Regions from separate parts of the Burkholderia sp. BCC1972 genome, predicted to be linked through region 1. Evidence: riboswitches for the same ligand, from Rfam matches in the RefSeq annotation. Region 1 holds a riboswitch; the other holds the start of a gene.
The links. A riboswitch is a leader RNA that binds a small molecule or an ion and turns the genes downstream of it on or off. The one in region 1 is predicted to bind FMN.

Region 1 (5,072 bases):
GCGCAGTGGTCGCCGCGTCGCTCGTGCCGGCCGACAAGCGCGCGAGCGCGATCGCGCTGATGTTCACCGGGCTCACGCTGTCGAACGTGCTCGGCGTGCCGTTCGGCACGTTCGTCGGCCAGCTGCTCGGCTGGCGCGCGTCGTTCTGGATCGTCGCCGCGCTCGGCGTGCTGGCGCTCGGCGGCGTGGCCGCGCTGGTGCCGAACCGCCACGACAGCGGGCCGGTGGGCCTCGGCCACGAAGTGCGCGTGCTGAAGGAGCCGCAGGTGTGGCTCGCGCTGCTGATGACGGTGCTCGGCTTCGGCGGCGTGTTCGTCGTGTTCACTTACATCGCGCCGATTCTGGAGACCGTGTCGGGCTACTCGCCGCGCGCGGTCGCGCTGATCCTCGTGCTGTTCGGCGCCGGGCTGACGGTCGGCAACACGCTCGGCGGCAAGCTCGCCGACCGTGCGCTGATGCCGTCGCTGATCGCGATCCTCGTCGCGCTGATGGCCGTGATGGCCGTGTTCGCGAAGACGAGCCACCTGCCGGTCGCGGCCGCCGTCACCGTATTCGTGTGGGGGATCGCCGCGTTCGCGACGGTGCCGCCGCTGCAGGCGCGCGTGGTCGAGAAGGCCGCGAGCGCGCCGCATCTCGCGTCGACGCTGAACATCGGCGCGTTCAACGTCGGCAACGCGGGCGGCGCGTGGCTCGGCGGCCTTGCGCTGGAACACGGCTTCGCGCTCGACGCGCTGCCCTGGGTCGCCGTCGCGGTGACGTTCGCGGCGCTCGTCGTCACGTGGCTCGCGATGCGGCTCGACGCGCGCGGCCCGGCACGCGGCGCGGCACCGGCGGCGCAGTGAGCGTCGCCGCGGCGCGCTGACGGCGACGCCATAGCGGCAGGAAAAGGTTCGCGAGAAACGTATTCCTCCGCGATGCTGATAACGGTGTGAAGATAACTTCGTTTGCCCGTGCAAGACCGGGTGATAGCGTCTCGATACGCGCCAAGGCTGGCGCAACGCGATTCCGATCCCGGCTTACCCCCTATGCAGGGCCGCGCGGCGGCCCGGAGGCAATGCTATGTCTTCATCCCTGGCGCTCGTGCGCGACGTGTCTTCCTTCGAGTCCGGCAATGCGGCCGACCTGCGCGGCGCGTCCGCATCGCTCGACGTCCTCGAGCAGGTCGTCGGCGTGAACCTCGCGCGCTTGCGCGCCGAGCGGCAGCTGTCGCTCGATGCGCTCGCGCGGCTGTCCGGCGTGTCGCGCGCGATGCTCGCGCAGATCGAATCGGCGCGCAGCGTGCCGTCGATTAAGGTGCTCTGCAAGATCGCCGCCGCGCTGAAGGTGTCGGTCGCTGCGTTCCTGCGCCGCCATGCGGTGAACGGCTTCGAGCACCTGGCGGCCGAACGCGCATCGCGCGTCGTCAGCTCGAACGGCCGTTTCTCGGCGCGCGCGCTGTATCCGGAAGGCGAGCCGGCCGCGGCCGAATTCCACGAACTGCGGATCGCGCCGCTGCATACGGAGCCCGGCGCGCGCCGTGCGCCCGGCACGACGATCAACCTCGTCGTCAGCGAAGGCACGCTCGAAGTCAGCGTGCACGACCGCCGCCAGTTGCTCGCGACCGGCGACGCGATCGTGTTCGATGCCGACCAGCCGTACAGCCTGCGCAACCCCGGCGACCGCGAAGCGCGCGCGTTCCGTGTGACGGTGAGCCCCGAGGTGCCGCCGCGCTGGCTCGTGCCCGACGCGGCGCACGCGGCTCATTGACCGTGCCGGCGCGACCGAACGGCCGCCTTCCCGTTGTCGCGTGGAAGCGCCGTCGGGCGGTCGGCCGTTCGGACGATGCCGTTTGACCGAGTCGTCAGTAAGGTTTCAGGCGTGGTGCGCTGCGCTTCGTGCACAGCTGTTGTATGCTTGGCCCGCCGCTGACGGGGTGTTCCCGTCCGGCAATCAGTGCGTCTTCAGGGCGGGGTGAAATTCCCCACCGGCGGTAGGTCGGCGTAAGCCGGCGAGCCCGCGAGCGCCCGCGCATCCGCGCGGGGTCAGCAGATCTGGTCGAATGCCAGAGCCGACGGTCATAGTCCGGATGAGAGAAGATGTGCAGATAGTCATGTCCGTCAGGGCCGCTTCGCGATGCACGCGAAGCGGGTTGCCGTTCTGTCTGTTTGCAATGCCCTGAAACGTTTTTCGCCCAAATCGAATTTGCGAGGAGCGTTTCACATGTCCTTGTTGTCCGTTTCGTCGGCGCCCGCCGACGCCTTTGCCGATCTCCCGCTGCTGGATTCCGAACCGGTGCCGCCGCGCATCGCCGCTGCGCTCGACGCCATGCGCGCAGGCCGTGCGGTCGTGCTGCAGGATGACCACGACCGCGAGAACGAAGCCGACCTGATCGTCGCCGCCGAGCGCATCACGCCCGAGACGATGGCGCTGCTGATCCGCGAGTGCAGCGGCATCGTATGCCTGTGCCTGACCGACGACACCGTGCGCGCGCTCGAACTGCCGCCGATGGTGCAGACCAACGAAAGCCGCAACGGCACCGCGTTCACGGTGTCGATCGAAGCGCGCGAAGGCGTGCATACCGGTGTGTCGGCGGCCGATCGCGTGACGACGATCCGGGCGGCGATCGCGGAAGGTGCGAAGCCGCACGACATCGTGCGCCCCGGCCACGTGTTTCCGCTGCGTGCGCAACCGGGCGGCGTGCTCGCGCGCCGCGGTCACACCGAAGGGACGGTCGACCTGTCGATCCTCGCGGGCCTGAAGCCGGCCGGCGTGCTGTGCGAGCTGATGAATCCGGACGGCACGATGACGCGCGGCGACGACGTCGAGCGTTTCGCGCAACGCCACGGGCTGCCGATGCTGACGATCGCGGAGCTCGTCGAATTCCGCGAGGCGCTGGCGGCCGCGCGCGAACGCTGCTGCGAACCGGCCTGAGCGACGGGAAGGCGGGTGCGTTCGTGCACCCGTCGCGGGCTGGATCGACCCGATCCGGCCGGCATGAACATCAGGACTGCACGTCGCCGAATTCGCCGCGCATGCCGGCTTCGACGAGCGCCGGCAGTTCGTCCATCTTGCGCATGATCCGCGTGATGCCCATCGCGCGCAGCGCGTCCGCGTAGTTGTCGGGGATGTGGCTCGCGCCGACGAACGCGATCGTCTTCATCCCGGCCGCCCGTGCGGCATTCAACCCCGATACGCTGTCCTCGACGACGATGCAGCGCTCCGGCACGACACCGAGCGTCTGCGCCGCGTGCAGGTAGACGTCGGGGTAGGGTTTCGGCCGCGCCACCTGCTCGGAACTGAACACGCGCTCGCCGAAAATCTCGGTGAGCGACGCGCGCTTCAGCGAATTGCGCACGCGCACGAGCCGGCTGTTCGACACCACGGCCGCCGGCAGCGTGACCTTCAGCAGCGCGTCGCGCACGCCGGAGATCGGCGCGAGCGATCGCGCAAGCGCGACCTCGATGTTGTGCTCGATGGTCTCGATGAAGTTCGCGGGCATCTCGATCCCGAAGCGGGATTCGATGCCGGTGAGGAAGCGCGACGTCTGCTGGCCGAATGCCGACTTCGCGGCGGCTTCGAAATCGAGGTTCGGGAACGTGGCGGACAGCGTTTCAAGCAGCACGCGGTCGGCAATGACTTCGCTGTCGACGAGCACGCCGTCGCAGTCGCAGATGAGGTGATCGAGCATGGTGATGAAAATGCGGTAGACCGGCGACGCCGATCAATTCGCCATCATACGTGCTTTCGCGCGCGCGCCGCGTGGCGTTTCGGCAAATTTGCCCGATACGGGCGTGCGGGTGCCACATGTCGTGCCGCCGAGGCACAGGTCGCCCGATGGCGGCCGCCCGGGTGACCGGGCCGCCGCCGTTTGTCGCGTCACAGCGCGATCACGCGCCCCGTTTTCCACGACGTCATCGCGGCTTCGGCCAGCTCGAGCGCGGCGAGCCCGTCGTCGATCGTCGTCCTGACCGGCGTGCCGTCGCGCAGCGCGTCGACGAAGTGCGCGATCTCGGCCGCGTATGCATGCCGGTAGCGCTCGAGGAAGAACGGCTCCGGCACGTCGGTCGCGATGCCGCCGGCGAGCCATGCGCTCACCTCGGTAGGCCGCACGTTGCCGGCCTGCAGCATCCCGTGGCTGCCGAGCAGCTCGAAGCGCTGGTCGTAGCCGTAGGCCGCGCGTCGCGACGTGTTGATCTGGCACAGCATCCCGCGCTGCGTGCGGATCGTCACGGCGGTCGAATCGATGTCGCCCGCTTCGTGCACGGCCGGGTCGGTCAGGCAACTGCCGGTCGCGTGCAGCGTCTGCGCCTCGTCGCCGAGGATCCAGCGGAACACGTCGAAGTCGTGGATCAGCATGTCCTTGAAGATGCCGCCCGAGCTGCGGAGATAGTCGGCCGGCGGCGCGCCCGGGTCGCGGCTCGTGACGACCAGCATTTCCGGCGCACCGATTTCGCCGCGCTCGACGCGTGCCTTCAGCGCCGCGAACGTCGGGTCGAAGCGGCGCTGGAAGCCGATCATGCAGGTCACGCCGGTGCGCCGCACGACGTCCGCGCATGCGCGCGCGCGTTCGACGGTCAGGTCGACCGGCTTCTCGCAGAACACGGCCTTGCCCGCGTTCGCGGCCGCGACGATCAGGTCCGCGTGCGTGTCGGTGCTCGACGCGATCACGACGGCCTGCACCGACGCGTCGCCGAGTGCGCGCTCGAGGTCGGCGACCTGCGCGCCGTGCGCGTGCGCGAGCGCCTCGGCCGACGGCGCATGCCGGTCGATCACGTACCTGAGCTTCGCGCCCGGATGGCGCGCGAGATTCGCCGCGTGGATCTTGCCGATCCTGCCCGCGCCGAACAAGGCGAATTCGATCATTCCGTTCTCCTGTTGATTGGGTTTTGTCGGCACGCCGCGTGTGCCGGCAGCGTGTCCTGGTGATGTATCAGTGATCCGCCAGTTCACCGCGCACGTAGTCGATGCTCGCCCGCAGCCGGTCTTCGATGTCGCTGGCCTCGGCGATCTCGCTCGCGAACGGTTCGAACGAAAACGCGCCGCGGTAGCCGCGTGCAAGCAGTTCGCGCAGTTGCCGGAGGTTGCCGAGGCGG
Region 2 (5,072 bases), on a different contig from region 1:
GTGCTGATCGCGAACGACGAACCGACGACGCAGTTCTTCAACGACAAGGAATCGGTGACGGCGAACCCCGTGAAGGCCGGTACTGCCTATGCGGTATGGGATCGTCTCGAACTGCCGAACGGCAACCCGTACGCGAACCTGCACACGAAGGCGTACCGCGGGCCGACGCTGTTCTCGAAGACGACCGACGGCGGCAAGACGTGGACCGCTGCGAAGGTTATCGTCGACGTGCCGTCGCGCCAGCAGACGATCGGCAACCAGATCGTCGTCGATCCGAAGAGCGGCACGCTATACGATTTCTTCGACCTGATCCAGCCGCCGTTCAGCAAGGCGGCCGGCAAGGTCGCGTTCATCAAGTCGACCGACGACGGCGCGACGTGGACGAAACCGCAGGTGATCGCGGGGCTGCAGACGGTCGGCGTCACCGATCCGAACACCGGCGAACCGGTACGCACCGGCGACATCATTCCGGAACCCGCGATCGATCCCGCATCGGGGCAGCTCTACGTGGTGTGGCAGGACAGCCGCTTCAACGGCGGCAAGTACGACGAGATTGCGGTATCGACGTCGAAGGACGGCGGCGCGACATGGAGCACGCCGCAGCAATTGAACACGCCGACCGGGCGCCCCGCGTTCAATCCGTCGGTGCGCGTCGACAACACGGGCGCCGTGATGGTCACCTACTACGACTTCCGTGACCTGCTGGCCGGCAACACGACGACGCTGCCGACCGGCTTCTGGCGCAAGATCTCGCTCGACGGCGGCACGACGTTCGCCGACGAGCGGCGCGTCGGCGGCCCGTTCGACATGAAGCTCGCGCCCAACGCCGAAGGGTTCTTCATCGGCGACTACCAGGGGCTCGACGTGCTCCCGTCATCGTCGTTCCACCCGTTCTTCGTGCAGACCAGCGCGGGCAACCTGACGAACCGCACGGACGTGTTCTTCGCACCGTGACGCGACGCCCGTAGCCATGCCGCCGCGCGACACCCTGCGTCGCGCGGCGGCATTCGCACCGCAATGCGTCAGGCAGCCTGCGGAATCGCGGCGGCCACGGATTCCGCCTTCAGCGCGGCGACCTTGCCGATCGTATCGACGCATGCATGCGCGAGTTCCGCGCCCTTCACGAGGAAGTGCTCGTGGAAGTAGGCGACATGCTCGGCGCCGTGGAAATGATGCGGCGTCAGCACCGCCGACAGCACCACCACGCCGGTTTCGAGCTGCACCTGCATGAGACCGGAAATCACCGCCTGCGCGACGAAGTCATGGCGATAGATGCCGCCGTCGACCACCAGGCCGGCGCACGCGATGGCCGCGTACTTGCCGGTGTTCGCGAGCAGCTTGGCATGCAGCGGGATCTCGAAGGCACCTGCCACTTCGAAGAAATCGCAATCCGCCCGGCTCAGGTTCGCGTTGGCGAGCCCGTCGACGAACGCGTTTCGGCACTGGTCGACGATCTCCTTGTGCCAGCACGACTGGACAAAGGCGATACGCGGCGCGGCAGTTTGGGAGGGGGAAGCAAGTTGGGTCATCGATAGGTCCTGTGTGAGTTGAATGGGCGCACAGGGACAAGCCGCGTACCTTGCGTACGCAACGAACCCCGCTCTCTCTCATCCGGACTTTGACCGTCGGCCCCGGAATCGAACCGGGTCTGCTGACCTTGCCATGCACATGCGTGCCGGCAAGCGCTCGCGGGCTACGCGCAATCGCGCGATTACCGCCGGTGGGGAATTTCACCCCGCCCTGAGAACGTTCGCGGCACATCGGCCGCGCCGGAAATCTATCACAGTCTCGTCGTGTCGGCTCTTCGACGTCGCCGCTCGCGTCATGCGCCCGACGCGCCCCCGGTCATTTCCCGCAATCCCCCTCCGCTCCAGCCGCCCTTTTCACCGATCTGACAGAAACCCCACGGGAACCTGCCTGCCGGCTTGGAATTTGAAATGATATAACATATCATTTCGCGAGCTCGTTCGCCTGACGCCGTTCCACCGTGGTGGCCGAGTCTCGCCGAGCGATGTTCCAGCGGGTCACTGCGCGTCAGCGACGCAACAATATATCGTATCCAGCCGTGATCCGCATCGCTCGTTATCCGATCCCGATTCCAACCGATTCACCGACCATGCGCGACCTCCCTCGTTTACCGCTTCGCCCGCTCTCGCCCCTTTCGCTGATGCTGCTCGCCGCCGTCGCCCATGCGCAGACCGAACCACCCGCGTCGTCGAACCCGGCGCCGGCCGCCACCTCGCTCGCACCGATCTTCGTGACCGCGAACCCGCTCGGCGACACCGAACTGATCGCGCCGACCGTGCAGCTCTCCGGCGATGCGCTGACGCGCCGCCAGGCCGATTCGCTCGGCGAAACGCTCAACGGGCTGCCCGGCGTGTCGACCACGACCTACGGGCCGATGGTCGGCCGCCCGATCATCCGCGGGATGGATGGCGACCGGATCCGGCTGCTTCAGAACGGCGTCGCGGCCTACGACGCGTCGTCGCTGTCGTATGACCATGCGGTGCCGCAGGATCCGCTGTCGATCGAGCGCGTCGAGATCGTGCGCGGCCCGGCCGCGCTGCTGTACGGCGGCAACGCAGTGGGCGGCGTGGTCAACACGATCGACAACCGGATTCCGCGCGAAGCGATCGAAGGCGTGACGGGCGCGCTCGACGCGCGCTACGGCGGCGCGAATTCCGTGCGCGCCAGTGCCGCGCAGGTCGAAGGCGGCAACGGCCGCTTCGCGTTCCACGTCGACGCGTTCGACCGCGAAACGAGCAAGCTGCGGATTCCCGGCTACGCGCGCAGCAGCCAGCAACGTGCGGTCGACGGCCCCGACACGCCGCAGCCGGAAGGCAACGTGCCGAACAGCGACGGCCGCGTGCACGGCGGCGCGGTCGGCGCGTCGTACACGTGGGCCGACGGCTTCGCGGGCCTGTCGTACAGCGGCTATGAATCGAACTACGGCTCGGTCGCGGAAAGCGACGTGCGGCTGCGGATGCGGCAGGAACGCCTTGCGTTCGCGTCCGAGGTGCGCAACCTGAGCGGGCCGTTCACGAAGCTGAAATTCGATTTCGCGTACACCGACTATCGCCACAAGGAAGTCAACAACGGCGAGACGGCGACCACCTTCCGCAATCGCGGCTACGAAGCGCGCATCGAGGCGCGGCATCGCAAGATCGGCCCGTTCGAAGGCGCGATCGGCGTGCAGTTCGCCCAGAACACGTTCTCCGCGCTCGGCGACGAATTGCTCGTGCCGTCCACGCGCACGAACAGCGTCGCGCTGTTCGGCCTCGAGGAATGGCAGGTCGTCCCCGCGCTGAAGCTGAGCCTCGGCGGCCGCTTCGAGCACGTGAAGGTCGACCCCGATCCGGCCGGCGTCGAGAAATTCGCGGGCGCGCAGCCGCGCGACTTCAACGCGGGCAGCCTGTCGGCCGGCGCGCTGTTTTCGCTGACACCGGTATGGTCGGTCGCGGCGAACGTCGCATACACCGAACGCGCGCCGACCTTCTACGAGCTGTATTCGAACGGCCCGCACGATGCGACCGGCCAGTTCCTGATCGGCAACCCGAACGCATCGAAGGAGAAAGCCGTGTCGACCGACCTGTCGCTGCGCTATGCGAGCGGCCCGAATCGCGGCAGCGTCGGCGTGTTCTACAACCGCTTCTCGAACTACCTGACCGAGTACAACACGGGCCGCGTCGTGGACGGCGACGGCGAACCCGTCGCGCCCGGCACCGACGGCTCGCTGAACGAGGCGATCTATCGCGGCGTGCGCGCCGAGTTCTACGGCGTCGAGCTGGACGGCAAATGGCGCGCGTTCTCGCGCCGGGGCCACACGGTCGACCTCGAACTGACGGCCGACTACACGCATGCGCGCAACGTCGACACGGGCCAGCCGCTGCCGCGCATTGCGCCGCTGCGCGCGACGCTCGCGGCCGACTATGGCTACGGCCCGTTCGGCGCACGCGCACAGGTCACGCACGCGTGGTCGCAGCATCGCGTGCCCGACAACGACTTCTCGACCGACGGCTACACGTCGCTCGGCGTGGTGCTGACCTACAAGTTCCGTGTCGGCCCGACGCACTGGCTCGCCTACCTGCGCGGCGACGACCTGACGAACCAGGAGATCCGCTATTCGACGTCGGTCGTGCGCGGCTTCGCGCCCGAAGGCGGCCGCAGCGTGATGGCCGGGTTGCGCACTACGTTCTGACCCTTGTACGGCCCGCGGCGCCCGCCGCGGGCCGTCCGGGCGCGCCGACATGGCGTGCCCGTTTCCGTTTATCTGCCCATCGCGCCAGTCAGGCGGCGTACGCCGGACATTCGTATCGGCACCTTCCGTGATTCACCGAAAACGAAATTCCAGTATTCATCCATAAATCGAAACGAAATCATCAGACAATTATTATAAAAAAGATGGTTTTTGTTTTTATCAATAAAACCGGTTTCAAATTCCACATATAAACCCTTGAATCACGGGCGACAGGCGATTTTTTGATCTTTATCAAGAACGCCCGCCGGATAACGCTCTCAACGCTAGAAAAACTAATATCAGGGTTTTCGAAGGGTAAAGAAACATCTCGCATACCCGTTAATGCGGGCACGAGCCCGTATCTGGTCGAACAATAAAATCCATTTGCCAACCACACGCACAGAGGCACATCGTGAAAATCGCCAGAATGAGCATCAAGACAAAACTCCTTGGCGGCTTCGGCCTGCTCGCCGCGGTCGTCGTGATCGTGTCGGGCGTGGCCCTCAAGGCACTGTCCGATACGAATGCCGAGTTTTCACGCTACATGAACGGCATCAACGCGCGGGCGAACCTGTCCGCGCAAATCCGCACCGCCGTCGACCGACGCGCGATCGCCGCGCGCAACCTCGTACTCGCGACCAAGCCGGCCGACGTCGAGGCCGAACTCGTCGACGTGAACCAGGCGCACAAGGACGTGCAGGAGCATCTCGCGAAGCTGAAGGACATGATGGCGAACGCGACCGATACGTCCGATCGCGCACGCGAGCTGGTGGGCGACATCGTGCGCATCGAAGGCAGCTACGGGCCCGTCGCGCTGCGCATCGTCGGGCTCGCA

Region 2: it holds a riboswitch for FMN, as region 1 does, so the genes downstream of both, U5798_RS28700 (6,7-dimethyl-8-ribityllumazine synthase) here and ribB (3,4-dihydroxy-2-butanone-4-phosphate synthase) in region 1, are expected to answer to the same signal.

What each region holds. Positions count from the first base shown of each region.
Region 1 is NZ_CAJPGH010000016.1:88,634-93,705, reverse strand. It holds gene U5798_RS22485 (MFS transporter) at 1-842, shown strand, start outside; gene U5798_RS22480 (XRE family transcriptional regulator) at 1,060-1,746, shown strand; FMN riboswitch at 1,933-2,081, shown strand; gene ribB (3,4-dihydroxy-2-butanone-4-phosphate synthase) at 2,200-2,910, shown strand; gene U5798_RS22470 (HAD family hydrolase) at 2,981-3,667, opposite strand; gene iolG (inositol 2-dehydrogenase) at 3,856-4,842, opposite strand; gene U5798_RS22460 (TIM barrel protein) at 4,910-5,072, opposite strand, start outside.
Region 2 is NZ_CAJPGH010000025.1:83,047-88,118, forward strand. It holds gene U5798_RS28695 (sialidase family protein) at 1-954, shown strand, start outside; gene U5798_RS28700 (6,7-dimethyl-8-ribityllumazine synthase) at 1,023-1,529, opposite strand; FMN riboswitch at 1,596-1,752, opposite strand; gene U5798_RS28705 (TonB-dependent receptor) at 2,117-4,198, shown strand; gene U5798_RS28710 (methyl-accepting chemotaxis protein) at 4,665-5,072, shown strand, end outside.